Regions from separate parts of the Streptomyces sp. NPDC048636 genome, predicted to be linked through region 1. Evidence: riboswitches for the same ligand, from Rfam matches in the RefSeq annotation. Region 1 holds a riboswitch; each other region holds the start of a gene.
What was found. Region 1 has a riboswitch for cyclic di-AMP ahead of AB0C66_RS31015 (transglycosylase family protein). Riboswitches for the same ligand answer to the same signal wherever they lie in the genome.
Positions count from the first base shown of each region.

Region 2: it holds a riboswitch for cyclic di-AMP, as region 1 does, so the genes downstream of both, AB0C66_RS20190 (M23 family metallopeptidase) here and AB0C66_RS31015 (transglycosylase family protein) in region 1, are expected to answer to the same signal.
Region 3: it holds a riboswitch for cyclic di-AMP, as region 1 does, so the genes downstream of both, AB0C66_RS11230 (NlpC/P60 family protein) here and AB0C66_RS31015 (transglycosylase family protein) in region 1, are expected to answer to the same signal.

Region 1 covers NZ_JBEZHR010000016.1:68,599-78,158, forward strand. Annotated here, with positions in the region: gene AB0C66_RS30990 (carbohydrate ABC transporter permease) at 1-573, shown strand, start outside; gene AB0C66_RS30995 (DUF72 domain-containing protein) at 580-1,350, opposite strand; gene AB0C66_RS31000 (hypothetical protein) at 1,347-1,586, opposite strand; partial or broken gene AB0C66_RS31005 (phosphoribosyltransferase family protein) at 1,710-2,330, shown strand; gene AB0C66_RS31010 (DUF1876 domain-containing protein) at 2,390-2,659, shown strand; gene AB0C66_RS31015 (transglycosylase family protein) at 2,816-4,033, opposite strand; cyclic di-AMP (ydaO/yuaA leader) riboswitch at 4,039-4,216, opposite strand; gene AB0C66_RS31020 (DUF4232 domain-containing protein) at 4,713-5,336, shown strand; gene AB0C66_RS31025 (HEXXH motif domain-containing protein) at 5,815-7,557, shown strand; gene fxsT (FxSxx-COOH system tetratricopeptide repeat protein) at 7,571-9,560, opposite strand, start outside.
Region 2 covers NZ_JBEZHR010000007.1:28,643-38,202, forward strand. Annotated here, with positions in the region: gene AB0C66_RS20175 (DUF397 domain-containing protein) at 1-168, shown strand, start outside; gene AB0C66_RS20180 (hypothetical protein) at 265-567, shown strand; gene AB0C66_RS20185 (aldo/keto reductase) at 622-1,566, opposite strand; gene AB0C66_RS20190 (M23 family metallopeptidase) at 1,776-2,990, opposite strand; cyclic di-AMP (ydaO/yuaA leader) riboswitch at 3,002-3,177, opposite strand; gene AB0C66_RS20195 (PP2C family protein-serine/threonine phosphatase) at 3,400-4,668, opposite strand; gene AB0C66_RS20200 (DUF6227 family protein) at 4,997-5,770, opposite strand; gene AB0C66_RS20205 (hypothetical protein) at 6,287-6,634, shown strand; gene AB0C66_RS20210 (hypothetical protein) at 6,837-7,361, shown strand; gene AB0C66_RS20215 (hypothetical protein) at 7,687-8,211, shown strand; gene AB0C66_RS20220 (right-handed parallel beta-helix repeat-containing protein) at 8,298-9,239, opposite strand.
Region 3 covers NZ_JBEZHR010000003.1:140,521-150,080, reverse strand. Annotated here, with positions in the region: gene AB0C66_RS11245 (C40 family peptidase) at 216-1,268, opposite strand; gene AB0C66_RS11240 (hypothetical protein) at 1,627-1,980, shown strand; gene AB0C66_RS11235 (L,D-transpeptidase) at 2,214-2,861, shown strand; gene AB0C66_RS11230 (NlpC/P60 family protein) at 3,047-4,198, opposite strand; cyclic di-AMP (ydaO/yuaA leader) riboswitch at 4,206-4,371, opposite strand; gene pcrA (DNA helicase PcrA) at 4,544-7,039, shown strand; gene AB0C66_RS11220 (M23 family metallopeptidase) at 7,109-8,779, opposite strand; gene AB0C66_RS11215 (alpha/beta fold hydrolase) at 9,099-9,560, opposite strand, start outside.

The sequences.
Region 1 (9,560 bases):
CTGGCCGTGCTGGCCGCGTACGCCTTCGGCGTGATGCGCTTCCCCGGCTCCACCGTGCTGTTCTACCTCTTCGTCGTCGGGCTCACCCTGCCCCAGGAGGCCCTGGTCGTCCCGCTCTACTTCGATCTGCGCTGGGCCGGACTCACCGACACCTACTGGGCGTTGATCCTGCCGCAGACCGCGCAGTCCCTGGCCTTCGGTGTGTTCTGGATGCGCACCTACTTCCGGGGCAGCGCCCGGGCCGTGATCGAGGCGGCCCGGATCGACGGCGCGGACACCTGGACCACCCTGTGGCGGGTACTGGTGCCCATGGGCCGCCCCGCGATCTCCACCATGGTGGTCATCACCTTCATGTGGACCTGGAACGAGTTCCTGATGGCACTGGTGATGGTCAGCGACGAGGCCCACCGCACCGTGCCACTGGGGCTCGCCTTCTTCCAGGGCCAGCACAGCTCCGACGCGGCCCTGCTGGCGGCCGCCTCGGTGCTCATCGCCCTGCCGGTGGTCGTCGTCTATGTGGCGCTCCAGCGCCGCTTCATCGAGGGGATGCTCGGCGGCGCCGTCAAGGAGTGAGCCCGGCTATCCCACCGGCAGCCGGGCGGGCGTACGGCTGACCTCCCGGCCCAGCCGGGACAGCGACCGGGCGAACGCGACGGCGTCGTGCACCGCCGCCCCGCCGGTGTCGTTGTTGAAGAACGCGTACACCTCGGCGCCGCCCGGCCAGGTCTCGTCCACCCGCCGCGCCCAGGTGGCCAGCGCCTGGGCGCCGTAGTGCGGGGCCGGATGGGCGCGGCCCCCGTGGAAGCGCAGATAGCCCCACCCGGCGGTGCGCCACAGCGGGGCGGCCGGGCGCGATCCGGCGTCCGCCCAGCACAGTGCCGCGCCGCGCCGCTCCAGTACCCCGCGCACCTCATCGGTCCACCAGGAGGTGTGGCGCGGTTCGACCGCCACCCGGGTCCCGGCGGGGAAGCAGCGCAGACAGGTGTCCAGCAGCGCGGGATCGGCGCGCAGGGTGGGCGGCAGCTGGAGCAGTACGGGGCCGAGCCGGTCGCCGAGGCCCCGGGCGTGCGCCATCAGCCGCTCCACCGGCTCCTGGGGGTCGCGCAGCCGCTTGATGTGGGTCAGGTAGCGGCTGGCCTTGAGCGCCATCACAAAACCGTCGGGGGTGCGCTCCCGCCAGGTGGCGAACTGGTCGTGGCCGGGCAGCCGGTAGAAGGCGTTGTTGCTCTCCACCGTGGCGAAGGCGCGGGCGTACTCCTCCAGCCACAGCCGCTGCGGGCAGTCGGCCGGATAGAGATCGCCCCGCCAGTCCTTGTACTGCCAGCCCGAGGTGCCGACCAGGACGGTCATGCCTCGCCCGGGTGCCAGGCCGGCCACTGTCCGGGCCGGTCGGCCCAGTGGACCTGCTCGGGGTCGCCGAAGTCGATGTCCGGGAAGGCCCTGCGGACCGTCGGCTCGAATTCCTCCCGTTCGAGAGGTTCACAGCCGAGGCCCCGCAGCCGCACCCGCCGGTAGCGGCTGTCCTCGTCGAAGGGTTCGACGAAGACGGGGTACCCGGAGTCGACCGGATGCGTCGTGTTCCTCATGTCTCCAGGGTGCCTCCGGTACGGCGGCGGCGCGCGGATCCGGTCCCGGTCCGGTCCGCCCGTTTGCGGCGCGGGGCATTGTCCGCTTGATTCGAAGGAGAGCCCGTGTGCCGGGGGTGAGCGATGATCTTCACCGACCGCGTGGACGCCGGACGGCGCCTCGCCGAGGCGCTGCGGCCGCTGCGCGAGGAGAAGCCCGTGGTCCTGGGGCTGCCCCGGGGCGGGGTGCCGGTGGCCTTCGAGGTCGCCCGCACCCTGCGGGCCCCGCTGGACGTGATCATCGTCCGTAAGCTCGGCGTCCCCTACCACCGGGAGCTGGGCTTCGGCGCCATCGGCGAGGGCGGGGTGCGGGTGGTGCACCAGGCGATCGTGCGGATGAGCCGGGCCGACGAGGAGGACCTCCGGGAGGTCGAGCGGACCGAGCAGGCGGAGCTGGTCCGGCAGGCGCGGCGGTTCCGCCGGGGACGGCCGCGCGTCCCGGTCGAGGGCCGAACGGTGATCATCGCGGACGACGGGATCGCGACCGGCGCCACCGCCCGTGCCGCGTGCCGGGTCGCGCGCGCCCAGGGGGCGGCCCGGGTCGTCCTGGCCGTGCCGGTCGCGCCGCCGGACGCGGTGGTGGCGCTGCGCGAGGACGCGGACGAGGTGGTGTGTCTGTCCTCGCCGCCAGAGTTCTCGGCGGTCGGGGAGTGGTACCAGGACTTCTCCCAGACCGGGGACGCCGAGGTGGTGGAGTTGCTGTCCGGGTCGACCGGAGAGCCGGGGGAGGCGCATCCTGGAAGGTGAGGCAGGAGGTGATCGCGATGGAGACGATCGTGGGATGCGACATACAGATGGAATTCCGTGAGGTCGGCCCCCTGACCGAAGCGGTGGTCAGGCTGAGAATGCACGACGGCACGGAGATGCTGGCCCAGGGCCGCGCCAGCCGCAACCCCGACGACCCGGCACAGCCGAGGGTCGGCGAGGAGATCGCGGCGGCGAGGGCACTGAGCAACCTCGCCCACCGGCTGATCGGCAAGGCGGGCGGAGACATCGAGGAACTCACCCACACCAAGGCACATCTGACGATGTAGGCCGGGTCGCGACGGGAAACGCCGCGACGAGGACCGCGGGGAGCGGAGGCGTCCGCCGCGGCATGAGGGTGCCGTGCGGACGCGCGGGGCTGCCCGGACGGGGTGCCGTCCGGGCAGCCACTTCGGTTTCTCGGGCCATCAGGGGCGGGGCCCCGCTCAGATGGAGACGCCCTTGGCACGCAGATAGCTCAGCGGATTGACGTCCGAGCCGTAGTCGGGACCGGTGCGCACCTCGAAGTGCACATGCGGTCCCGTGCTGTTGCCGGTCGAACCGGAGCTGCCTATCTGCTGGCCGCCCTTGACCGCCTGGCCGACCTGGACGGACAGCGCCGACATATGCGCGTACTGGCTGTACATCCCGTCGGAGTGGCGCAGCACGACCTGGTAGCCGTACGACCCGCCCCAGCCCGCCGCGACCACCTCGGCCGGGCCCACCGCACGCACCGTGGTGCCCACGGGTACGGGGAAGTCGGCGCCGGTGTGGTGGCCGCTCGACCAGCTGCTGCCGGCCACCCCGTAGGCGGTGCCCAGCTGGGTGCTGGCGACCGGCGTGGTGAAGGAGGAACGGGCGGCGGAGTCGGAACCGGTCGCCTTCTTGGCGTCGGTGCGCTGCTTCTGCGGGGACTGCTGCTTCTGCTGCGGCTGGGGTTTGGCCTGCGCGGCCCGGTGCTCTCCGCCCTGGGTGTCGAGGGTGAGCCGCTGGCCGGGAAGGATCAGATTCGGATCGTCGCCGACGGTCCGGCGGTTGGCGTCGTAGAGCGCCTCCCATCCGCCGTCGACATGCTCGGCACCGGCGATCCGGGACAGGGTGTCACCCCCGGCCACGGTGTACGAGTCCGACTGCGGAACGGCCTTGGTGCTGGCCTTGGGAGCGGACTTCCGGGGAGTGGACTTCGGGGCCGCCTCGGGGGTGGCCTTCGGTGTGGGCTCGGGCGTCGCCTTCGGGGTCTGCGCACCTGAGCCGCCGGAGCCGGTCGAGACGTCCGGGGCGGGTCCGCCACGGGTCAGCCCGGCCTTCACCGAGCAGACGGGCCAGGCGGTGGGGCCCTGGCTCGCGAGCACCTTCTCGGCGACCTTTATCTGCTCCCCCTTGGTGGCCAGGTCGGCGCGGGCGGCGTAGGAACCGCCGCCGTACCCCTGCCAGGTGCTCTGGGAGAACTGGAGACCGCCGTAGTAGCCGTTGCCGGTGTTGATGCTCCAGTCGTTGCCGGACTCGCACTCCGCCACCTTGTCCCAGGTGTCGACGGAGGCGGCGCTTGCCTGGCCGACGCCGATGAGCGGCAGTGCCACTCCGGCGCCGCCCGCGGTGATCGCGAGGTGGGCGCGGGAGACGCGACGAGGCTTAGGCCGGCGGTGACGTCCGCGTGCAGCCATTGAGCTCTTCCTCTCCTACGCCTGCGAGGTGAGCTGTCGGGTTCGGGCTGGAGTTGCCCGGCCGCACACGTACGGGGCCATGGTCCCGTGGTGCGTCTTCACCCCAAGCCGTATCGCGCGGTCCACGCGGTACGGCGCCTACCTGGTTCCCCCGCTCCTGCCGTGACAGGTCGTCGTGTCACCCCTCGGCCGACGGCAGGACTCGGCGCTCCGGCGGAGGAGGCCCGCCGCATGGAATGCGACGAGAGCCGCACAGTAAGCGCATCGTTTTGATTACGACAAGGTCTCGGGATCTTGATCAAGGCGCCGGGCTCCGGGCCGCTCGTCCGGTGTCACTCTGCGCGCCGGGTCTCCTCCGGAGAGCGAGAGTGCTTGCTGCTCATTGCCCGTCAGAAACGTTACGGCGCAAAGGAATCCACTGCCGCTCGATGATCTCGGCCTGGAAATCGATCAGTTGGCGTCATTCTCTGTGACCTGCATCACTAATTTTGGATTCGACCGATAATGGCGTGCTGTGCTGTATGTGTCATTGCTAGCGGAATGCGGCCAATGCACCGGGTGACATAAGGGCGGCAAAGCGGGGAAGGGTGAGCCAAGGGGGATGGACGGGAAGCATCGGGGCACCCGCCCTCGCGGCCGGTGCCCCGCTCACCTGGCTGACCTGGGGAGGTCGCTCACCATGGGGCAACGGCACGGCACGACAGCACGGCGTACGGCACCGGCCCGCTCCCGGCCGCTGGTCTTATCCGCGCTTCTCGTCGGCGCGCTGGCCACGGCCACCGGCTGCGGCACCGACCCGGGGGAGGGGGCCTGGACGCGCTCCGGCGGCCCGGACGCCGCCCGCGCCGCGGACGCGGCCCTCGCCCCGTCCGCGGCCCTCGCCCCGTCCGTACGTGGCATCTGCTCCACCGAGCGGCTGAAGCTGACGGTGGGCCGCAAGGACGTGGCCGCGGGCAATGTGTATCTGCCGCTGGTCCTCACCAACACCTCGACCGCGGCCTGCACTCTCACCGGTTTCCCGGGGGTGTCCCTGCTCGACGCCGACGGCACCCGGATAGGCGCCCCCGCCACCCGGCGCGGCCCCTCGCACTCCACCGTCCCGCTGCCTCCGGGCGGCAGCGCGTCCGCCGTTCTGCACACCCTCAACGAGGGCGTGACCGACACCCCGTGCCGGAAGTCCGCCACGAGCATCCTGGCCTATCCGCCGGACTCCTTCCGCGCCATGAAGACCGCAGCGCACTCCTTCCGTGTCTGCGGAGGGGTCTTCGATGTCGAAGCGGTCCGTTCCGGAGCGGGCACCTGACATCTGACAGCGGCATGCCGGACCGATGTCACCTCGCGTAGAGGTGTCCGAAAATCTTGACAAGCCAGGCGCCGACTGGCTGTGTTCACCCTTTCGCAATCAAAATGGGTAGGTCACCATGAGGGGTGCCTCACGTGAGCCGGTGTGTAGCGTCCGGAGGGGGACGGTGTCATGGAGCGAGCCGCGACCGGGGTCGAGACGGAGTTGCTGGACCTTTCGGGAGCGACCCTCGAAGACCTTGACCGGGGCGACGGGCTCTCTTCGGTGACCCAGCGGCTGCTCGACACGGTCCAATTTCCGCCGACCTTCGTGACCGCCGCCACTTCCGGACAGAATTGTGTAAGCGAAGGAATCCCGGAATAGTGCCGCATCCCTCGCTTCCCGGAACAAGGTGGCCATGACGGCTGAGCGTTCCTTTCACCGCCTTTCGGAGCGGTGCTTCACCGCGTTGGGACGGGGTTCGGGTGATGCGTCGTCGGTGGCCGAGCTGCGATCCGGGCAGCGCAGCCGGACCATGCTCCTGCTGCGCGCCCTGGTCGGCATCGCCTCCGACCACCCCGCGTTACCGGGCCCGCTCCCCGAGGTCCGGGAGCCGTGGCGGCTCCTCATCCGGGCGGAGCGAGCGGCCCCGGCCGCCGTGGAGCGCATACTGCTGCACCCCCAGGCGGGTGCCTGGCTCAACCGCTGTCTGCGCAGGCTGCGTGGCCGGGAAGCGGTGACCACGCCGCTGTGGACCGAAACCGGTTATCTGTACGCCATGGCGGCCTCGGCCGCACTTCTCGCGGGGATCGACTTCCGTATCGCGGTGGCGGTGCGCGAGGGCGGGGTGATGCTGCCCGCCCTCGGATTCGTCCGCCTTCCGGACCGGACGGCGGAAACCGCCGAGGTCTTCCGTACCCCGCACGGGGAGACCGCGCTCACCGCCGGACCGCATACGGTCCCGCTGCCATTCGACCGCGCCGGGAATGCGCCGGGCTGGTATGGCCTCCGGCGATTGCACGGCGAACACCACGGGCATATGAGCGCCCCCTTTCTCGACGATGTCGACCCCTATCGCAATTTCCTCCGCATCACCCCGCCGCGAAGACTCGGCGACGACGAGTGGCACCACTGGCGGACGTGTTTCGACGGCGCCTGGCGGCTGGTCGCCCAACAGGCTCAGGTGGACCCGGGCGGGATCGCCGCATGCCTGGGATCGCTGGTCCCGGTGGAGTACACCGCCCACCCCGACCTGTTTAGCGCCTCGTCCCCGGAAGCGCATGGATGCGTTCTGCTCGGCCGGCCGTCGGATCCGCTCGCCCTGGCCGCGTCGCTGGTGCACGAAGCCCAGCACATCAAGCTCAGCGCCCTGATGGATCTGGTGCCCTTGATCGAAGGGGGTCTTGAGGAGGTCCACTACGCGCCCTGGCGGCTGGACCCCAGACCGCTGCGCGGGCTCTTCCACGGTGTGTACGCCTTCCTGGGCGTCACCGGGTTCTGGCAGGACCGGTGGCATCGCGCCGACGCCGGACCGGCCCGGGACACCGCCGCGTTCGAGTTCGCCCTGCGCCGTGCGCAGACCGCCCGGGGGCTGCGTACGCTCCTCGCGCACGCCCGGCTCACCCCCCTCGGCGAAAGGTTCCTTCGGCTCGCCGACGCACGGCTCGCCGGATGGCTGGCCGAACCCGTACCGCCGCTGCCGCGGCGATGGGCGGACGAGGTACTGCTCGACGCCGAACTCGTCTACCGGCTGCGCCACCTCCGGCCCGATCGCGCACGGACCGCCGAATGGGCCCGGGCCCGGCGGCTCGGCACCCTCCCGCCGCGGGCCCTGCCCATGACCTCGGTCCGGGCGGCCCCCACCGAGACCCCGCCGCGCCCCGCGCTCGTCCGCCACCGGCTCGGCGATCCGGTCGCGTTCGCCCGGCTCCACGAGGACGGGGGCGCCACGCTTCCCGACGGCAGCACCCCCGACGGGGCCGATCTGGACTGGGTCGCGGACCGCCCCGAGGCCGCGCTCGACGGCTACCGGGCCCGGCTGGAGAAGTCTCCGGACGATCTCTTCGCATGGGCGGGGCTCGCGCTCAGCGTCCCGGACGGCACCGCGCGGAAGGCGCTGTTGAGCCGCCCCGAGCTGGTGCTCGCCGTCCACCGGGAGTTACGTGACACGGGGACGGCGCAGCCCGGCCCCGGCACCGATCCGCTCGCCCTCGCGGAGTGGATCGGTACCCATACCGGATGACTCGCCGCGCGGCTCAGAAGGCCATGGCCTCCACATCGCAGTCCGCGCGGATGCCCCGGGCCGCCGCCACCGTGGCCGGATGGCTGGCGGTGAGCACCCGCCGCATCCGGGTGAGCGCGTCCTGATGGAGCTCCTCGGCCGATCTGCCCTCGCCCAGCGCCCGCAGATCGCCGGACAGATTGAGCGCGCAGGCCAGGGTGGTGGGGTGGTCCTCGCCCAGCTGTGACCGGCACGCCGCCAGGGTGTCGGTGTCCAGCCGCCGGGCCTCCTCGTAGTCCCCCAGTGTGAAGTGATCGCTGGCCAGGTTGATCGCACAGGCCAGGGAGACCGGGTGGCCCGCCGCCAGCCGCTCGACCAGCAGCGGCAGCGTCTCCTTGTTCATCCGGAGCGCCTCCTCCGTCTCACCCAGCAGCCGCAGGGTGATGGCCAGGTCGAGCGCCGCGCTCAGGGCAACCGGATGACGCGGCCCCAGGGCTGCCCGCATGTCCTCCAGACACTTCCGGCCGAGTTCACGGGCGCCGTCGAGATCGGCCGTCTGCCGAAGGTCCATCGACAGGTTGAGCGAGGTGGTGGTGATGTTGAGATTGGGCTCGGTGTACCGGAGTTGATAGCGCTCCAGGACCTCCTGGCTGATCTCCAGGGCGCCCTCGTGGTCGCCCGCCTTGCGGCGCGCCACGGCGAGGTTGCGCAGGGCGTACACCCCGATCGGGGCGTTCTGCGGCAGCACCCTGCGGATCCGCGCGCAGGTCTGCTCCAGCATGCCGCGGGAGGCCATGTAGTCACCGCATTCGCGGACATCGATGGTGACGTTGGTCTCCAGCAGGATGGTCAGCAGACTGTCCTCGCCGAGGATGACCTGGGCGATGCCGTGGGCGCTCTCGTCCACCTCCCGGGCGCGTGCGTAGTCACCGGCCGTCCGCAGCCCCAGGGCGTAGTCGTTCGCCGCGGCGATGGTGTACGGGTCCTCCTCGCCGAACAGCCTCCGGGTCCTGCTCCAGCGGTCCCGCTCCAGCTCCAGCGAGCGCCCGAACTCGCCCTGGAAACGCGCGTCGCTGGCCACCGCGCCCAGGGTGACGAGGGTGTTCTCGTGGTCATCGCCCTCGGTGGCGCGCTGGAGCTCCAGCGTACGGCTGTTCATCTGCCGGGCCCGCTCGAAGTGGCCCAGCACGGTGAGGACATGGCCCAGGGTCCGGGACACCGCCAGCGACTCGGGGCTGTCCTCGCCGAGGGACTCGACCCACTTCTCCCGCACCTGGCTGCCCAGTTCGAGCGCGCCCTCGTGGTCTCCCCAGACATAGAGGAAGCGGACGAGGTTGCGCACCATCTGCCGCACCCACTTGTCGTCGCACTCCATCGCCCGGGAGGCCCGGACATGCGACAGCAGATCGGCGTACCGGCCCCAGTTGGGCGGCGCCACGTCATTGGGGTCCCCATAGGCGAGCAGCACATGGGCGCTGTGCTTCATATCCGCCTGCTGCTGCGGGGACATCTGGCCGATCAGCACCGCCTGCACCAGCCGGTGCATTTCGATGGTGTTACTGCGGTGATTGATTTTGATCAGGGCGTAGCGGTTGATCTCCCGGATGGCATGACCCAGTTTGATGGGGTCCTGGAGCACCTCCGACAGTTCGGGGGAGAGCGAGACCCCCCGGACCCCGGAGAACAGCCGCCGGGAGATCGGCTCGGGGGCGAAGAAGGAGCACATCTGGAGCAGTTGGAGCGCCCCGGGATGGGTCTCGGCCAGCCTGCGCAGCGACATGTTCCAGGCGGCGGCGACCGGTTCGGGGTAGTCGACCGGTACGCCCGCCGCGAGCAGTTCGCTGCGGCGGGTGGAGACATCGGACCGCTCGTCCTCGAACACCTGGAGATACTCATCGACCGGCATGCCCGTCTCGGTCAGCCAGGCCGCCGCCTGCTCGATGGCCAGCGGCAGGTCCCCGAGCGCGTCCGCCACCCGGTCCGCCTGATCGCGCGGCAGTTCGGGCCCCCGGCGCAGCAGCAGC
Region 2 (9,560 bases), on a different contig from region 1:
ACATCCTCATACAGCGGCCCCGGGAACACTGAATGCGTCGAGGTCACCTTCCGGACGGGCACGACCGCCGTGCGGGACTCGAAGGACCGGGGTGGGCCCATGCTCGGGTTCTCGCTCCGCGCCTGGGGGAACTTCGTCGCGGCTGTACGTCGGGATCAGCTGAGCTGAGGAGCCACCTGGCCCCCTGTCCCTTGGACAGGGCCCGTTGAAGAGTGCCTCATACGTAGGGTCGGTGAAGGAGACCCTTTAAGTGGAGGTATCGGGATGGCTGGTGTTCCGGCGGGTGTGGTGGCCGCGGGTGGGTTGGTCGGGGGGTACGGGGTGGCCCGGTGGACCAAGAAGCGGCCCCTGGGCGGCGTGGCGCTGGCCGCCGCCGGGGCGGTGGCTGCCCGGGGGTGGCGGGAGAAGGCCGGGAACGGGACGGCAGCCGCGCTGAGCGGGATGTACATCGCCGCGTTCGCCGGGTCGCATCCCCTCGCCAGGAAGGTCGGGGCCTGGCCGTCGGTGTTCGCGGTCGCCGGTGGGGTCGCGCTTGCCTCCTGGGCCCTCGCCGATCGGCGTTCGTAGGGGTCGATGTGTCGACCGCGGCGGGCGGAGGGGGTTTCGCCCGCCGCGTTCGGCTCAGGCCGAGGCCCTCGTCAGCAGGTCCAGGTCCCGCTGGGTCAGGCTGAGGTCCGCCGCCGCCAGGAGGGGCGGGAGCTGGGCGAGGTTGCGGGCGCTGGCGATCGGGGCGGCCACCGTGGGCTGGGCGGTGAGCCAGGCCAGGGCGACTGTGGCGTGCTCGACGCCGTGGTGCGCGGCGATCTCGTCGAGGGCGGCGAGGACTTTCCGCCCGCGCGCTGTCTCCAGGTGCCTGGCCGCACTTGAGGAGCGGGGGCTCTCGACCGCGGTGCCGGGGCGGTACTTGCCGGTGAGGAAGCCGGCGGCGAGCGCGTAATAGGGGACAGTCGCCACACCGTGGCGAGTGGCCACGTCGGCCAGCCCGCCTTCGAAGGTGGCACGGGAGACGAGGTTGTAGTGGGGCTGGAGGGCGGCGTAGCGGGCCAGCCCCTCCCGGGTGGAGAAGGTCAGGAAGGCGTCGAGCCGTTCGGCGCTGATGTTGGAGGCCCCGATCTCGCGGACCTTGCCCTCCCGGACCAGTGCGTCCAGGGTGGTGGCGATCTCCTCCACCGACACCGACTCGTCGTCATAGTGGGTGTAGTAGAGGTCGATGTAGTCGGTGCGCAGCCGCCGCAGGGAGTCCTCGATGCCGGACCTGATGGCGGCCGGGGAGAGCCCGCGGCGCTCCGGGGAGCCGGCGCCGACCTTGGTGGCGAGGACGATGTCCGAGCGGTTGCCGCGGGAGGCGAACCAGTTGCCCAGGACGGTCTCGGACTCACCGCCCTGATTGCCGGGCGCCCAGGCCGAGTAGACGTCGGCCGTGTCGATGAAGTTGCCGCCCGCGGCGGCGTAGGCGTCGAGCACCGTGAAGGACTCGGTCTCGTCCGCGGTCCAGCCGAAGACGTTCCCGCCGAGGGAGAGGGGGGAGACGGAAAGGTCGCCGATCTTCTGCCTGTTGTCAGCCATGGGTTGCTTCAACGCCCCCGCGGATGACCTTGTTCCGGGGAACGGGCTCCCGCGCCCTCCGCGCCGTCCGCGGCTCCCGCACCGTACGCGGCTCCCGCACTGTCCGCGGCTCCCGCGCCTCCGCGCAGAAAACCGGCGGCCCTGGCGTCAAGGGGGGAGAGAGCGCCAGAGCCGCCGGAGTATCGGGGGTCAGGGAGATCGGGGAGGTATCAGGGGTTCTGGCCGTGCTCGCGCAGCCAGGGCATCGGGTCGATCGGGGAACCGCCGCCGGGACGTACCTCGAGGTGGAGGTGCGGGCCGGTGACATTGCCGGTGGCGCCGACGCGGCCGATCACATCGCCGGTGGTCACCTTGCCCGAGGTGGCCACCATGGACGACAGGTGGCAGTACCAGACCTCGGTGCCGTCATCGAGCTTGAGCACGATGCGGTAGCCGTATGAACCGGCCCAGCCCGCCTGGGTGATGGTGCCGCCGTGCACCGCCTTGACGGGGGTGCCGGTCGGGGCGGCGAAGTCCTGGCCGGTGTGGTCGGCGGACCACATGTCACCGGCCTGGCCGAACCCCGCGGTCAGCGTGTACGAGGCGACGGGGAGGGTGTACGCGGTGGCCAGCTTGGCGCGGCGCTCGGCCTCGGCCTTGCGCTCGGCGGCCTCCTTGGCCTTCCGCTCGGCCGCCTTCTTCGCGGCCGCGGCTTCGGCCTTACGGTCGGCCGCCTCGTCGGCGGCCTTGTTCTCGGCCTTCTGGGCGGCGGCCTTGGCCGCGGCGGTCCGCTCGTCCTCGTCGGCCGCGTTCTGCTGGCTCTCGGCCTGCTGGAGGATCCGGGCGCGCAGCGCCTCACCGGCGTCGGTGGTGCCGCTCGCCTCGTCCTGCGTGGTCAGCCCGGCCCGGGAGAGGGGGGCGGCGTTGGCCGTCGTCGCGGAGCCGCCGTCGGAGACCATCGAGCCGATGCCGGGGAGCTCATCGGCGTCCGGGAGGCGGTCCTTGACCTCGTCGGCGACATGGGAGAGGTCGGGCATCGATATGGGCGCCGCCGGACGGTCCTTGGCGCTCGCCATCCCGCCCGCGCCGACCGCCGCGATGACACCGACGCCGAGGACGGCGCCACTGCGCGCCATGGTCCCGCCGCGCTGCTTGGCCACGCGGTGCCGGCCGCGTACGGAGATGGACTCCTCGGTGGGATTCCATTCCTCCCAGGTCTCGCTGTCGGGCCCGGGGCCCGCCGGACCGTCGGCGGCGTCCGCCGCGTACGCCCCGTGGTCCCCCTCAGCGGCGATGTCAGCGTCGGGCTCGGTGCCGATTCCGCCACCGGCCCGTATGCCTCCACTGGTGGCGTCGAAACCGGGGCCGAAGGCGGTGGCCGTGCCGGGACCGCCGCCCGATGCGCGGTATGGAGCCTCGTCCAGGAGAGACCTGTTGGACGCCACTGGGGCGCACTCCTTTCCTTCCCTCTCGCCTACCGGGTTAGCTGACGGGTTCGGAGCAGGAAGGTCTCCTACGGGTCAGGTTCGACCCGATTCACCCCAAGGTGGTGGTTCCCCGGTTCCCTTGGTGCTGCTGTGGTGCGGTGTTGCTACTGCCGCTGTGCGTGACGGGATTCGGCGACGGCGCACGGTGCCGCCCTTGCGACGGTTGTGACGACCGCGCTGCGTTATCGAACGTTAATAGAGAGCGCTGTGTGATTCCAAGCTGTTCTGAGGAATCAGCGCAGCATTGGCATGAACTTAGCGGCCAAGTACGGACATACAGGGGCGAGTTACCACCACGGGAAAGGGTTGGCAAAACCCTGGAACCGCTGATCGTGCATCAATCGTTATGCGTAGAGGGCATGGTCGGCTACGGACCGTGGCCGGATCCCTTCACGAGTCCCTCACCGTCGCCGTTGCCGTTCCCTTCGGCGTCGCCGTTGCCGTTCCCCCGGCCCGGCCCCGCGGACCGGCGGCGGAGCGCGAGCAGCGCCATATCGTCGGACGTCCCGCCACCCGTATGCAGCTCGACATCGGTCACCAGCGCGTCCAGCAGCTCCCCCGGACCGCCGAAGCAGTGACCGCGCAACCGGTCCTCCGGGTCGTAGAACGCGCCCTCCCGGTCGCGCGCCTCGGTGACCCCGTCGGTGAAGAGCAGCAGGGTGGCGCCCTCGGCGAAGGCCAGCTCCGTCACCCGGTCCGGCCAGCCGCCCAGTTCCCCCATCCCCAACGGCAGCGCCGACGCCTCGGGGTCCACCCGGCGCACCGTGCAGCCGTCCCGGTCCGCCCGGCCGCCCTCGCCGCCCCCCTCCAGCAGCAGCGGCGGCGGATGGCCGCGGTTGATCACCCGCAGGGTCGTATCACCGCGCGGGATCTCGGCCAGTACGGCCGTGGTGAACCCCTCGAACCCCTCGAGGTCGACCCGCCGCGCACCCTCCCGCTGCAACGCCCGCTCCAGCCGCCCCGCCAGCCCCTCCAGCGTCGTCTCCTGCTCCGCCGCCTCCCGGAACGAGCCGATGAGGATCGCCACCGTCTCCACGGCCTGGAGCCCCTTGCCGCGCACATCGCCGACGACCAGGCGTACGCCGTGCGGGGTGTCCTGCACCGCGTACAGGTCACCGCCGATCGCGGCGTACTTCTCCGCCGCCACATAGCGCGCCGCGACATCCAGCCCGGCCAGCCGGGCGGGCGGTACGGGCAGAACGGCCCGCTGGGCCGCCTCGGCCACACCGCGCGCCGAGGCCAGCCGCCGGTCGCTGCGGCGTACCAGCCGGTTGATGAGGAGCGCGAGCAGGGTGACGGTCGCGACGGTGATGATCTCGGACAGGGCCTGACTGGGGTCCTTCACACCGTGGAACTCGGCCAGCGTGACCGCCGCGGCGAGGGCGAAGACCGCCGTGGTGGCGGTCGCCCACAGGTTGAGCAGCGGAGCGGCGACGAGCGGGGCGGCGGCGAGGAAGGGGCCCGCCGTGTAGTTGGCGGGGGAGCTGAGGTCGAAGATGATGCCGCCGACGATCAGGAGTCCGGGGATCCAGCGCGCCAGCCGCCGGCCCGACCCGCCAATGAGCGACTCGTCGGCCGGGCCGCCGCCCGCCGTGGCCCCGGCGGGCGCGCTCGGGGCGCTGGTGTCGACAAGCATATGGAGACGGGTCCGGGGGCGGCTGCGCGTACGGGTCCGGGCACGGCGCGGCCAGCTCGCACCCCGCTCCGTACGGGCGCTCGTACGAGCCCCGTTCCCTCGCACCCGCACCGGTCTCTCCCGCTTTCCCTGGTCCGCAGCCGGAGCGCGCCGGTCCTCGCGGCCGCCGCCCGTCACCCCAGGCTTCCGGCTGACGGGCCACCAGGCGAATCGGTGGCGCCCATGTGGGTGGGGCGGGGTGGCACGGCGGACTACGGGCGCCTGGACGGGCCTCTACGGCGTCCGTGGACGCGGAAGGCGCCGGGGGGCGCCGGGGGCGCGGCGGACGTCAGAGGTCGACGCCGAGCGCCCGCGCGTGGCGGTCCGCCGCCAGCTCGGCGGAGACCTCGTCGAGATAGACCTCGCACACCAGCCGGCCGTCGTGGGTCAGATTGTGCTCCAGCTCCCACAGCACGATCTCGTCCCCACCGGCCAGCAGGAAGGCGTGCTCGTAGAAGCGGCACCAGGTGGTGTCGGGCCCACCGGAGCGGCGGCGCGGCTTGGGGGCCAGCGCGATGTCATGCGCGAACGCGGCCTCCAGCAGACGCTCGGTCTCCTCGCCCGGCCGGTCGGGGTTCTCGGCGCGGCGCAGCACCCGGCGGGCGTGATCGGCCGAATTGTCGGCCACATAGGTGCGGGGCGACTCCACCGGCTCGGTGGCCTGGTGCAGCAACTGCTCCGGCAGCCAGAGCGGTAAGCCGTCCAGCTCCTCCCACCGGGCACCGCCGACCCGCTCGTACACCCGCCGCTCGGCTAACGCGAGGGCGTCCTCGTCGCCATAGAGCTCGTGGTGGCGGCCGTCCTCCGGGCCGGTGCTGTGCTCCAGCTCCCACAGCAGCAGGCTGCTGCCGTCGGGGAGCAGGAAGACATGGCGGTACGTGCTGTAGCCCAGCGCACCGGACGGGTCGTTGCACTGGCGGCAGGACCGCAGCTCGGACTGGTGCATCAGGGCGCCGCGCGCCCGGGTCAGCACCGCTTCACCGATCTCGAACCCGTTCTCCGCGCGGGCGAGCAGCCCGTCCATCAGCTCGGCGGGGGTCCCGCCCCCTCGTGAGTGCCCCATGTCCGTCCTCCCGCCTCCCGGCCTTGATGCGCCGCGCCCCCCGGGCGACTGCTTCGCGCACTTAGCGTAGCGGCGTGAACACGGGCCGCGCTGCGGTTCGGCGAAGCTGCCGATGTGACTGTGCCTCACATAGTTCTGCGCCGACGAACCCGGATGTATCACTCACCCGGTCCGGCCGCCGCGCCGTGGGCCCCGTTGGCCGATCCGTCGGTACGCGGTCCGGTACGCGGTCCGGACGGCGGCGGTGATCCGGACGGACCCCCTCCGGACCGCCTCTTCCAGCCCCCTCAGTTTTGTCGGAAGCGCTCCCGGAAGCGCCAGGCCCCTTACTGCCTCCTTACTGCTCCAAATGCCACTTCTTCCGGTATCGATTGCGGGAATCGCGGAGAACACGCGTCAGAGAAGTCGCGTTCTGCCGGACGGGTGAAGCTGAGTGGTGAACCGAAGCCTTAACTGATGAGCTTCGTTGAGTCAGACGTCCGTGAATTCGCGGCGCAACCCAGACGGAGGAATTAAGTGAACATCGGCAAGAAGGCAATTCTCCTGACCGCTGCTGCTGGTGCCCTGGTCATCGGCGGTGCTGGCAGCGCCCTCGCCCACAACGGCGGCGACGGCTTCGTTGCCCAGCTGAACCACTGCGACACCGCGACCGGCACCATCGCCACGGTCGGTGGGGCCGCCCCGACCGGCGACATCAACGTCGGCGCCGACTGCATCAACTTCACCAACAGCTCCGGCAACGTCTTCCAGAGCAACGAGTGTGACACCGCGACCGGCACCATCGCCCCGGTCGCCGGCCTCGCGCCGGTCGGTGACGTGAACATCGGCAGCAACTGCACCAACATCGCCGTCGACGAGGACTGAGTGCGTCGCTGAGTCGCTTGACCAGCTCACGGTGTTCCCGCATCCAGCCGGAACACCGTGAAACTTCCCCCCGTTGGGACCTGCGGCCCTGGAAGTTCCGCTTCCAGGGCCGTTTCCACGTAAAAGGCTTTCAGCGACCGCCGTCGTTCGTCAGATGCTCGCTGAGATCAGCCAAGAATCCACTTGGAGGTTCTTTATGCACATGCGCAAGAGGACGGCGCTTCTTGTAGCGGCCATGGGTGTGCTGCTCATCGGCGGCGCGGGGGGAGCCGACGCTGCCGACAACAGCGCCGCTCGCCAGGCCGCCCCCAATGGCGGAGGCAGTCAGAAGAACCGCTGCGACACAAGTTCCGTCATCGGCGGAGTCGAACTGGTGACGTCGGACGTCACGACCGAGACCAATTGTGTCAACTACGCCGAGTCCGGCGTCTCCGAGCAGAGCAATCGCTGCCGGACCCATTCCGTCATCGGTCCCGTCACCGTCAACCTGAGCGGTTCCGACGTCACGCAGCGGACCAACTGCGTCAACATCAGCAAGTCGGGCGAGGTGACCAAGCAGTCCAACGACTGCAAGACGACCTCGGTCCTCGGTCCGATCTCGATCGGCACCGGAGAGGTCACCCACGAGACGACCTGCACCAACATCGCCGGGGCCGACCCCACGAACGGCGCGGCGAAGCAGAAGGCGAGCACCGCCAAGACGGCGAGCGGCACCCAGGGCCGTTGACGAGAAGCCGTCGGCTCCCGTTGGACCACGGCTCTTCGGATCGGGCTTCTCGCCCCGCCCTCCCCGTTCGCTCCGTTCGCTCCGCTCGCTCTTCCGGTCATGAACGCGACCTCCGGGATCACCTTTCCCGGGGGTCGCGTTCGCATATTTATCTGATCCCGGCGACGGGAAATGTGAATTTCAACCTGCCGCGCCGACTGAATATACCTTTACTGTGGCGTATGGGTGACGCGCCCGTATACCCCGGATCCTGCTGAGCGCAAACTTCGTTGAGGTGGTGTCTGCGGATCATTCGCGGAGAACCTGATATGGAGGCACCAGCACAATGCAGATCAGCAAGAAGGTAGCTCTCATGGCCGCGGCGGCCGCGGGCACGATGGTCGTCGGTGGCGCAGGTAGCGCGAGTGCGTACGGTCTGTTCCCGCAGAGCGATGGCGTCAGGCAGTCCAACAAGTGCGACCTCAACCTCGGCACCGAGGCCGAGGTGCCCCTGCTCTCGGGCACCGGGGACTTCGACCCCAACCCGGACTGTGTCAACTTCACCACCGGTGACCACGTGTCGCAGAGCAACGAGTGCGAGACCAACACCGGCCTGGGTGCCGAGGCCGCGGTCCTGGCTCCGACCGGCGACGTCGACCTTGGCCCGAACTGCACCAACATCGCGGTCGACCCGCCGGTGGTGCACAAGGACAAGAAGGTGAAGGCCAAGAAGGAGACCAAGGCCACCGCCAAGAAGCATGTGAAGGCCACCGCCAAGAAGCACGCCAAGGTCACGGCCAAGAAGCATGTGAAGGCCAAGGCCAAGGTGGTCAAGGTCAAGGCGAAGACCAAGCACCACAAGGACTGCTGACCCTCCGCCTCTCATCGAGAGCGCCGCGGCCCTGGAAGCGATGCTTCCAGGGTCGCCCGGCTTTCGAGGGGGTCGCGGGCCGTGGGTCAGGTCGTGCACATACCGATGGCCGGCTGGCAGTTCGCGGGGTTGTTGGCGAGCACCATCGTCGCGTTGAGCGTCACCGTGCCGCCGTCGGTGAAGATGCCGCCGCCCGTGTTCCCCGGGCCGCCGTTGGCCGTGTTCCTCGTGATGAAGTCCCCGGTCAGCTGGGCGGTACCCGCGTGGTTGAACAGCCCGCCGCCGTTCAGGGCGGCGGTGTTGTCGGCCACCAAGGTGCCCGACACGGTCAGCGTGCTGCCGAGGTTGGCGATTCCGCCGCCGAAACTCCCGGCCGTGTTCTGCTGAATCGTGCTCCCGCTGATAATCAGGGGCCCGCCGGAAGTGACGACTCCGCCGCCTTCGAAGTTGGTCGTCCGGTTCCTCTTCACCGAGACACTGCTCAGCGTTGTCGTGCCGAAGTTCCCGACACCGCCACCGGTGTTCACCGCGGTGTTGTCGGAAATGTTGCCGCCGCTGATAACGGCATTGGCCGCCGTATTGATGTGAATACCGCCGCCGTCTCCGGCCGTATTGTGCGTCACATCCGTGCTCGAGAGTTTCGCGGTGGCACCCGAGGCGACCTCGATACCTCCGCCGACATTGCTCGCGGTATTGCCGGTGACGGTCGCCCGGCTCATCGTCAGACTGCCGAACGTGAGGATGCCTCCGCCGTCGATGGCGCCCCCGGCGGTGGCGTCGCCGTTGGCCAGCGTGACGTTGTTGACGGTGAGCCTGCCCCCGGCGGCCACCTCGGCGATACGGAATTCCGGAGCCGACGCACTGCGCTGGATGGTCGCGCCGAGGCCGGTGAGGGTCACGTTCCCGGTGATGATGGGCAGTCCGTCGGGGCCGTTGGCACCGGTCGCCGCCGCGGACGTCAGCGGGTACACGCACCCCGTGGCCAGCGCTACGGTGCCGCCCGAGGGTTGGTTGTTGGCGGCGGTCACCGCGGCGACCAGCGCCGCCTCATCCCCACAGGGGACAGGGGCCTGACCCGATCCATGGCCGCCGCCCCCTCCCCCGCCCCGGAGCTCCGCGGCGGAGGCGGGGACGGAAAGCGCCCACGCCGATACCGCCAGTGCGATGACGGGGATGAAACCGCGGGTCGTTGTCGCGAGTCGCACGAGGTGTCTCCTTAAGCGTTCTGAGCGAGCCGAGCAAGCAGAGATCAGCAGCATCAGACTGTGCGGAAGATCGACGTTCGGCATCCGCGCGGGCGCTGGACGAGCGGTCGCGACGTGCGGCGATGTCGGGTCCGCAGCCCCTCC
Region 3 (9,560 bases), on a different contig from region 1:
CTAGTGAACAGCGTTCCTCGGCGATCCGATCTCGCCGCATTCCTCGCGGTCCTGGTGACCGGCATCGTGCTCGTCCACGCCGGGGTCCGGCCCGGGGCGGTTCTGCCGGTCGCCGTCGGACTGTCGGTGCTCCACGCCGCCTGGCGGCGGCCCGGCGGGTTCCACGCGCCCTGCGCCGGGTTCTCGTACGCGGGGTTCCCTTACGCCGCGTTCCGTTACGCCGGGCGGCTCGCACCCGCGAAGGGCATCTGGTCGATCGGGGCCACCCGGACCGGGGCGCCGGGATGGGGGGCGTGGATCATGCGGCCGTCACCGATGTAGATCCCGACGTGGCTGATGCCCGAGTAGAAGAAGACGAGGTCGCCGGGGGCCAGTTGGGAGCGGCTGACCCGGCGGCCCGCGTTGATCTGGGTGTAGGTGGTGCGCGGCAGGGAGACCCCGGCGGCGCGCCAGGCGGCCTGGGTGAGCCCGGAGCAGTCGTAGCCGTGGGGGCCGGTGGCGCCCCAGACGTACGGCTTGCCGAGGGCTCCATGCGCGAAGGCGATGGCGCGGGCGGCCCGGCCGGTGGCGGCGGGGGCCGTCGTGGCGGCGCTGGAGCCGGTGGTGGTCCGGTCGGCGGGCCGTTCCCGGTCCGCCAGGCGGCGGCGCTGCTCGGCGGTCAGCCGGTCGAGGAGCCGGTCGGCGGCGGCGAGCTTCTTCTCGACGGCCTGTTTATGGCGGGAGAGCGCCTCCTGCGAGGCGCGTAACTCGGCCAGCCGGTTCGCCGCCGTGCCGCGTACGCGGCGCAGCGCCTTCTCCTGGCGGACGATCCCGGTGACCGTCGCGGCCCGGCGCCCGGCCGCGCGCTCGGCGAGCGAGGCCCGCTGGAGGTACTGGTCGGGGGAGGAGGACAGGGCGAGCTGGAGGGTGGGGGCGATGGTCCCGGCACGGTACTGGGCGGTGGCGTACGCGCCCAGGGCGTTGCGCGCGGTGTTCAGCCGGGCGGTTCTGCGGGCGGCCTCGTCCTGGAGGTCGCCCAGCACGCGCCGGGCCCGGTCGGCCTTCTCCCGGGCGCCGTTGTACTTCTCGGCGGCCTCCTCGGCCTCCAGCCGGTACTGGTCGACCCTGGCCTTCACCTGAGCGGTGGTGAGGTGGGGATCGGCGTGCCCGGTGCCCTCGAGGGCGGTCGCGGAGGCGGCGCCGGTGAGGGCGAGGAGCGCGGCCGTCCGGGCGGTGCTGCTGACGAGCGAGCGCTTGGGCCCGCTGCGCGACTTCCTGTGCGACGCCACGGCGGCGGTACACCTTCCTCGCTGAGCTGATGGTTCGGGGACTGACGGTTCGGGACTGGTCGTTCGGGGACTGGCTGATGGTTCGGGGGCTGGTCGTTCGGGCAGATGGCGGCCCACCCATGAGGCGGGGACCCTCGCTGACGGGGGGCGGACCGCCATCTGGAGGGGAAGCTAGGCCGGGGAACGGGGGCGGTGCCGGGTGATGCGCGGGAATGGACGGATTTCATCGTTCCTGTGCCGCTGACTGATCACGGTGCGCGCGGGGTGAGTGGCACTGCGTGGTGGCCTTGACCGAAGCCGTGATCAGGGCCCACCCGAGTGAAAGGCGGTGCTATGCGCGGCGCTAATGTCCGTGCGTATGGACGTACTCATCAACGCCTTTGTCGGTCTGCACATCGTCGGTATCGCCGCGCTGCTGGGCGGTTTTCTCTCCCAGATGAAGCAGATGAGTGCGGGCGCCGCGCGGATGACCCCCGGAATGCTGCACGGGGCCCTGACCATGCTGGTGACCGGTGTGGCGCTGGTCGGGCTGAACCAGGCCGACGGCGGTGCCGTGAACAACATCAAGATCGGGATCAAGCTGGCGCTGTTGATCGTGATCCTGTGTCTGGTCTATGTGAAACGGGACGAGGAGAAGGTGGAGTCGGCCGCGTTCGGCGCGGTGGGTGCACTCACCACGGTGAACATCTTCATCGCCGTGCTGTGGACCTGATCCTTTCCCTGCACCGTGCCCCCTGTTCGATAACGGCTTGATACGCACATCAATTCGCGGGCAACCGTTTGCACTCGCGAGCTGTCTTAAGAGCACAAGACGGCCGGAGGGAGCGGGCAATGGGGGTTGTGGAGGCCAACAGAGGTCTCAAGGAGAACAAGGGCCCTGGGTTTTTCAGGGGGTTGGGGTCCAGGCGGATCCGGCGTGCGGGAGTCACGCTGGGCCTCGCGGGCATGGTGATGCCGCTCGCGGTCGCCCTCGCCACTCCGGCCCAGGCCGCTTCGTCGTGTACGACGGACACCGGGCCGTACCAGAAGAAGGTCGAGAAGTACCTCGGCCGCCCGGTGGACGGGCGGCAGTCGCGCACCGACTGTCTGGCGATCCAGAAGTTCCAGATCAACCACGGCATCAGCCCGACCATCGGCTACGCCGGGCCCGTCACCTGGGGTGTGATGAGCCTGAAGAACGCGCAGAAGGCGGCGGGCCACAACCCCAACGCGGCGGGCAAGTGCCCCACCAACAAGGGCCGGATCGCCTGTGTCGACCTCACCCGCCAGCTGAGCTGGGTGCAGGACGGCTCCCGGCTGGTCTACGGACCGGTGCCGGTGCGCACCGGGCGTAACGGCTACGAGACCAGGACCGGTCTGAAGAAGATCTACTGGCGGAACATCGACCACTGGTCGACGATCTACAACGTGGCCATGCCGTACAGCCAGTTCTTCGACGGCGGTCAGGCGTTCCACTCGATCGCGGGCAGTGTGTGGTCCCCGCCCGGCTCCCACGGCTGCGTCAACATGAACAAGTCCGACGCGAAGAAGTACTGGAGCCTGCTGAAGAACGGCGACGACGTCTACGTCTACGGCCGCAAGCCCGGCACGTAAACCGTCACCCCCCCACCGCGCCCCCGCCCCGGCTCCGGCCGGGGCGGGGGCGCGGTCTTCTGCGACGGCCTCGGGTACCGCTGTCACCGGTCGCGGTCCGGCACGGCGACACGGGGTCGGCCGGGGGCCGTTGGCGGCCCCCGGCCTCGCGTCGGCGGCGCCCCGCCTGATCCGGCTTCGCCGGGTCAGGCGGGGCGGACGCTGCCATAGACCGGCATCTCGGTGATCGGCGCCTTCTTCACCGCGTCACCCGGCTTCGGCGCGTGGATCATCATCCCGTCGCCGATGTAGAGCCCGACATGGCTGATGTCGTCGTAGAAGAAGACCAGATCGCCCGGTTCGAGATCGGAGGTCGATACCCGCGTCCCGACCTTCACCTGGTCCCAGGTGGTGCGCGGCAGGGAGACCCCGGCGGACTTCCAGGCGGCCTGGGTGAGTCCCGAGCAGTCGAAGGAGTTGGGGCCGGTGGCACCCCAGACGTACGGCTTGCCGACCTGGGCCTGCGCGAAGGCGATGGCCTTCGCCGCCTTGGTGCTGTTGGAGGGCGCGGGGCTGGACGGGGTGGACGAGCCGGAGCCGTCGTTCCCGTCCTGCTGCCGCTGACGCTCGGCCTCCGCCTTGCGCTGCTTCTCGGCCAGCTCGGCGGCCTTGCGCCGGGCCTCCTCCTGCTTCTTCTTCTCGAGCGCCGCGAGACGTGCCTTCTCCTTGGCGGTCAGATTCGACAGCAGCCGCCGGGCCTCGGAGAGCTTGCTCTGGACGGACTTCTTCTTCGCCTTGAGGGTCTGCTGCGAGGAGGTCAGCGAGGCGAGGCTCTTGGTGGCGGAGCCGCGCTCCCTGGCCGCCTCCGTCCGCTGCGTCCGGAACTCCTCGACGGCCTTCTTCTGGTGGCCGGAGAGCCGGTCCATCAGGTGTGACTGGTCGAAGACGTCCTGCGGATCGGAGGAGAAGAGCATGGCGGCGGTGCTGCTGGCCATACCGCCGCTGCGGTACTGGGCGGCGGCCAGGGAGCCGAGGGTCCGCCGGGCCTCATTGAGCTTCTCGGTGCGCTTGGCGACCGTGTCCAGCAGCTTGTCGACCTTGGCGCGCTGGGTCTCGGTCCGCTCCTTGGCGGCGTTGTAGCCCTGGGTGGCGCTCTCCGCCTGGTGGTACAGGCTGTCGACCTTCTTCTTGACCTCTTCGATCGACTGGGTGGCGGGCTTGGGATCGCCCGGCGCGGCGTTCGCCGTCTGGGAGAGCAGGGTGGCCGAGGCCAGGGCGGCCGTGGTGAGCCCGACGGCGGTCCGCCGGCTCTGACCGGCGGCCGGTATCCGGGCCCGCGGTTTGCGGTGCGACGCCAAGGGAGGCGACTCCTTCCGTGGACCGCCTACCGGGTTAGCTGTCGGGTTCGGGCGGACGGAAGGCTGCCCTACGGCCCGTCCGGGCGGCACACGAGGTGCCGTCTCCCGGGCCGATTCACCCCGGTGGAACGTGTGGGTCCCCGGCTCCGGCTGCCGTGGGGCGGGACCGGACTCGGCGGCGGCCGCCCGTGCCGACGCTGTTCGCCGACGGGTGTCCGGACTGCCTGACGCAGGACGGTAGCCAACTCGTGGGGCTCCTGTGAAGGCTGGTGGGTGATTTGCCCGAAACCGTTTCGTGATGTTCGTACGTGGGCTGTCAGTGGCGCGGCCTAGACTCGGTCAGCGATGAGCAGCCTCTTTGACGACAGCTTCCTGGCGGACCTCGGGCCCTCGGGCGAGGAGCACCCGCCGCCCGAGGACCACGAGGGCCATGAGGTCCCCGAGCACCATGGCTCCGGCGGTGGCGAGGACGTACCGCACCACCTCTTCAGCGGTGCGCACGACGAGCCGGTGCCGAGCGTGCCCCGGGAGGCGTATTACCGGGACGGCGCGGCGCGGCCCCCCGTGGATCCGGCCGCCCTGCTCGAGGGGCTGAACGAGCAGCAGAGGGCCGCGGTCGAGCACACCGGCACCCCCCTGCTGATCGTCGCGGGCGCCGGTTCCGGCAAGACCCGGGTGCTCACCCACCGCATCGCGTATCTGCTCGGCGCGCGCGGAGTGCACCCCGGCCAGATCCTCGCCATCACCTTCACCAACAAGGCGGCGGGCGAGATGAAGGAGCGGGTGGAGGAGCTGGTGGGCCCGCGGGCCCATGCCATGTGGGTCTCCACCTTCCACAGCGCCTGTGTCCGGATCCTGCGCCGCGAGTCCAAGAAGCTGGGCTTCACCTCATCGTTCTCGATCTATGACGCGGCCGACTCCAAGCGGCTGATGGCGCTGGTCTGCCGTGATCTCGACCTGGACCCCAAGCGGTTCCCGCCCAAGTCGTTCAGCGCCAAGGTCTCCAACCTGAAGAACGAGCTGATCGACGAGGAGACCTTCGCCGGGCAGGCGTCGGACGGCTTGGAGAAGACCCTCGCCGAGGCGTACGCGATGTACCAGTCGAGGCTGCGCGAGGCCAACGCGCTGGACTTCGACGACATCATCATGACCACGGTCAATCTGCTCCAGGCGTTCCCCGATGTCGCCGAGCACTACCGCCGCCGGTTCCGCCATGTGCTGGTCGACGAGTACCAGGACACCAACCACGCGCAGTACACCCTGGTGCGCGAGCTGGTGGGCACGGACACCGAGGAGACCGCGGCCGGTGAGCTGTGTGTGGTGGGCGACGCCGACCAGTCCATCTACGCCTTCCGCGGCGCCACCATCCGTAACATCCTCCAGTTCGAGGAGGACTACCCGCAGGCGCGGACCATCCTGCTCGAGCAGAACTACCGCTCCACACAGACCATCCTCAGCGCGGCCAACGCGGTGATCGAGCGCAATGAGAACCGCCGCCCGAAGAACCTGTGGACCGAGGCCGGGGCCGGGGCGACCATCACCGGCTATGTCGCCGACACCGAGCACGACGAGGCCCAGTTCGTCGCCGACGAGATCGACCGGCTGACGGACGCGGGCGACGCCAAGGCCGGTGATGTCGCCGTCTTCTACCGCACCAACGCCCAGTCCCGTGTCTTCGAGGAAGTCTTCATCCGGGTCGGGCTGCCCTACAAGGTCGTCGGCGGAGTGCGCTTCTACGAGCGCAAGGAGGTCCGGGACGTCCTCGCCTATCTGCGGGTGCTGGCCAACCCCGAGGACACCGTCCCGCTGCGCCGCATCCTGAACGTGCCCAAGCGCGGTATCGGCGATCGCGCCGAAGCGATGATCGACGCGCTGGCGCTCCGCGAGAAGATCACCTTCCCGCAGGCGCTGCGCCGGGTCGACGAGGCGTACGGCATGGCGGCCCGCTCGGCGAACGCGGTGAAGCGGTTCAACACGCTGATGGAGGAGTTGCGGACGATCGTGGAGTCGGGCGCGGGCCCGGCCACGGTGCTGGAGGCGGTGCTCGAGCGCACCGGCTATCTCGCCGAGCTCCAGGCGTCCACGGACCCGCAGGACGAGACCCGGATCGAGAACCTCCAGGAGCTGGCCGCCGTGGCCCTGGAGTTCGAGCAGGACCGGGGCGAGGAGAATCCCGGCACACTCGCGGACTTCCTGGAGCAGGTCGCGCTGGTCGCCGACTCCGACCAGATCCCGGACGAGGATGAGGACGGCAGCGGGGTCATCACGCTGATGACGCTGCACACGGCCAAGGGGCTCGAGTTCCCGGTCGTCTTCCTCAGCGGTCTGGAGGACGGCGTCTTCCCGCATATGCGGGCGCTCGGCCAGACCAAGGAGCTGGAGGAGGAGCGGCGGCTCGCCTATGTGGGGATCACACGGGCGCGTGAGCGGCTGTATCTGACGCGCTCCACGATGCGGAGCGCATGGGGACAGCCCGCGTACAACCCGCCGTCCCGCTTCCTGGAGGAGATCCCGGACCAGTATGTGCGGTGGCGCCGGACCGGTCCGGCCACCCCGTCGGCGTCCATGGGCGCCATCGCGGGCGGCGGCGGGTTCTCCGGGCTCTCCGGTGGCGGATCGTCGCGGTCGCGGGCGGGGGCGAGCGGTTTCGCCACCCGGCGGGCGAAGGAACGGCCCGCGGTTTCGCTGGCCGTGGGCGACCGGGTCACCCATGACACCTTCGGGCTCGGCACCGTTGTGGCGGTGAAGGGCAGCGGGGACAACGCGGAGGCCACGATCGACTTCGGTGACGAGAAGCCGAAGCGGCTGCTGCTGCGGTACGCGCCGGTCGAGAAGTTGTGAAGGGGCCGGGTCCGGGCTCGAGTACGAGTCCGGACCCGGTTCCGGATCTGCGACCGGCTCCGGTTCCGGTTACGACGGGTCGAGGCCGTGGCCGCGCAGCCAGGGCAGCGGGTCGATGGCCTCCCCGCCCCCGGGGTGCACCTCGAAGTGCAGATGCGGGCCGGTGGAGTTGCCCGAGTTCCCGGAGAAGGCGATGGTGTCGCCCGCCTTGACGGACCCGGAGCGGACCTTGGCGCTGCTGAGGTGGCAGTACCAGGTCTCCGTACCGTCCGGACCGGTCACTATGACCATGTTTCCGTAGGCGTCGTTCCACTGGGTGCGCACGGTGCCGTCGGTCGCGGCCATGACGGGGGTGCCGTAGCTGACCGGGAAGTCGATACCGGTGTGCACGGACATCCAGTTGATACCCGCCTGACCGAAGGTGGCGCTCAGACCGTGTTGGGTGACGGGGAGCGCGAACTTGGGGCGCAGCGCCTCCTTGCGCGCGGCCTCCTGGGCCTTGCGCTTCTTCTCGGCGGCCTGGCGCTCCTTGAGGTCGATGCGCTCCTGGGTGCGGCTGGCGCGGTCGCGGAAGTCGTCGGCGCCCTCGCGGACTTCGGCGAGCTGGGTGTCCAGCTTGCTGTTGACGGCGGCGGCCTTGACGGGCGGCGCGGCGTCGGGGGCGGCCTGGGTGGTCGCACCGTCACTCTTGTCGTTGCTCATCCCGACGGAGGCGGCGGCCACCGCGCTGACGCCGAGGGCGCAGACGGACGGGACGGCGACGGTGAGGAGCGCGGAGCGCTTGGGGCGGGAGGAGACGGTCCGGCGGCGGGCCCTTCCGTTGCCGCTGCCGTTCCCACGGCGGGCGGACGGAGCGGGCGGCGACGGCGGGGACAGGAGCGACGCGTCGGCATCGGGCGCGGGCTCATGTTCGGCCGCCGCCCCGGGTTCCGGTTCCGCCTCGGGGGCCTCGGGGGCATCGGGGTGGATGTCGTGCGGCGTCTCGCCGACGGTGGCGAAGGCGGTGGTGTCCCAGAACTGGGTCTGTCCGGTGTCGACGCCCGAGTTCAGATCCGAGCCGTCGAAGGAGTCGTAGGTCTCGTACGCGCCGGTGTCGTAGCCGTTGTGGTCGAGAGCGGCGGCGTCGAACGTGGTGGTGTCATACGCGGTGGAGTCATACGCCGCGCCGGAGTTGTCCCACTGCGCGGGGATCTGCATAGGGCCGGTGGCAGTCGAGTCGAACTGTCCGGTGAGGTCCGTCTGTCCCGCGAGATCCGTCTGTCCCATGGTGTCGGCGCCGCCCCAGGCACCGAGGTCCCACTGGCCGCCGGTCTCGGCGGTCGGCTGGGCCGGGATGTCGGTCGGCAGCTGATAGCCGGAGGCGGCCCACATCGCGGTGGTGTCGTACGCGCCGGTCTCATGGGCGCCGGTCTCGTACGGGGCGGAGTGGCCCATGTTGTACGTACCGGTGTGCTGGCCCGTGGCGCCCCACTGGGAGCCGTCGTACTGGCCGCTGTGGCCGGAGGCGTAGCCGTCATAACTGTCGTAGCCGCCGTCGCTGCCGGGGAGCGCGCCGAAGAGCGGGTCCCCGTCGCCGTACGCGGCGCCGAGCTGGTCGTAGCTGCCGGTGGAGTAGCCGTCGTACCCGGCGTGGCCGTGCGCTGTGTCCTGCTGCTGCCCGTATGCCCCGTAGTGGGGATATGAGGCGTCAGGAGCGGGGTCGGGTGAGCCGGAGCCCACCGACGGGTGACGGTCGTTCACCACCAACTTCTCTTTCGCCTCGGCTGCACGAGAATTAGCGGCGACTGTACCCGGCGGTACGCGGCAGCGACAATCTTCGGCAAGTTTTGAGCATCTCGGGAAAGGGCATTTGGTCGCCTTTCGGCGGACTGTACGCGGTTCCTTGGCCGGGTGTTCGATCGGTGTTCGGCAATTTCCGTCCCCGCGAGGCCCTTGTATGACCGTCCCGGTGTCCTCTTCGGGCCCTCTTTGGATCTTCGCCCGACCGTTCTGGGGTCTCGGCCGGACCTCGGTCGGATCTGGGTCGGGCCTTCGCCCAGGCCCTCGCCCAGGCCCTCGCTCAGGCCACCGAGAAGGTGTCCGGTGCCTCCACCGGGGCCTCGTCGGCGGTGTCCAGGGCCTCCAGGATCCCGGCGGCGACCGCCGAACGCACAGGTAGGGCCAGATGTCCGACTCCGCTGACGCGAATGTTCCGGGAGATCACATCCGGATGGTCTATCCGGGCCGTCTCCGCCGGGAACATCAACTGATCCGCATCGCTCCAAAAAGAGATCATGCGGGTACGGCATTCGGGGGCAGGCTGCCGCAATTCCGCGATCACATCGGAGTCCGGGCACATCTGACGCACGAGCGGATGTGCGGACAACAAGGGCGCCACCCGCGTTCCCGCGTGGGGGGTGCCGAGCGTCACCAGGGAGTGGACGCGGAGATCGCCGCCGAGCCGCTGGACGTAGTAGCGGGCGATCAGCCCGCCCAGACTGTGGCCGACCACATCCACCTGGCGGTGGCCGGTGCGGGCGCA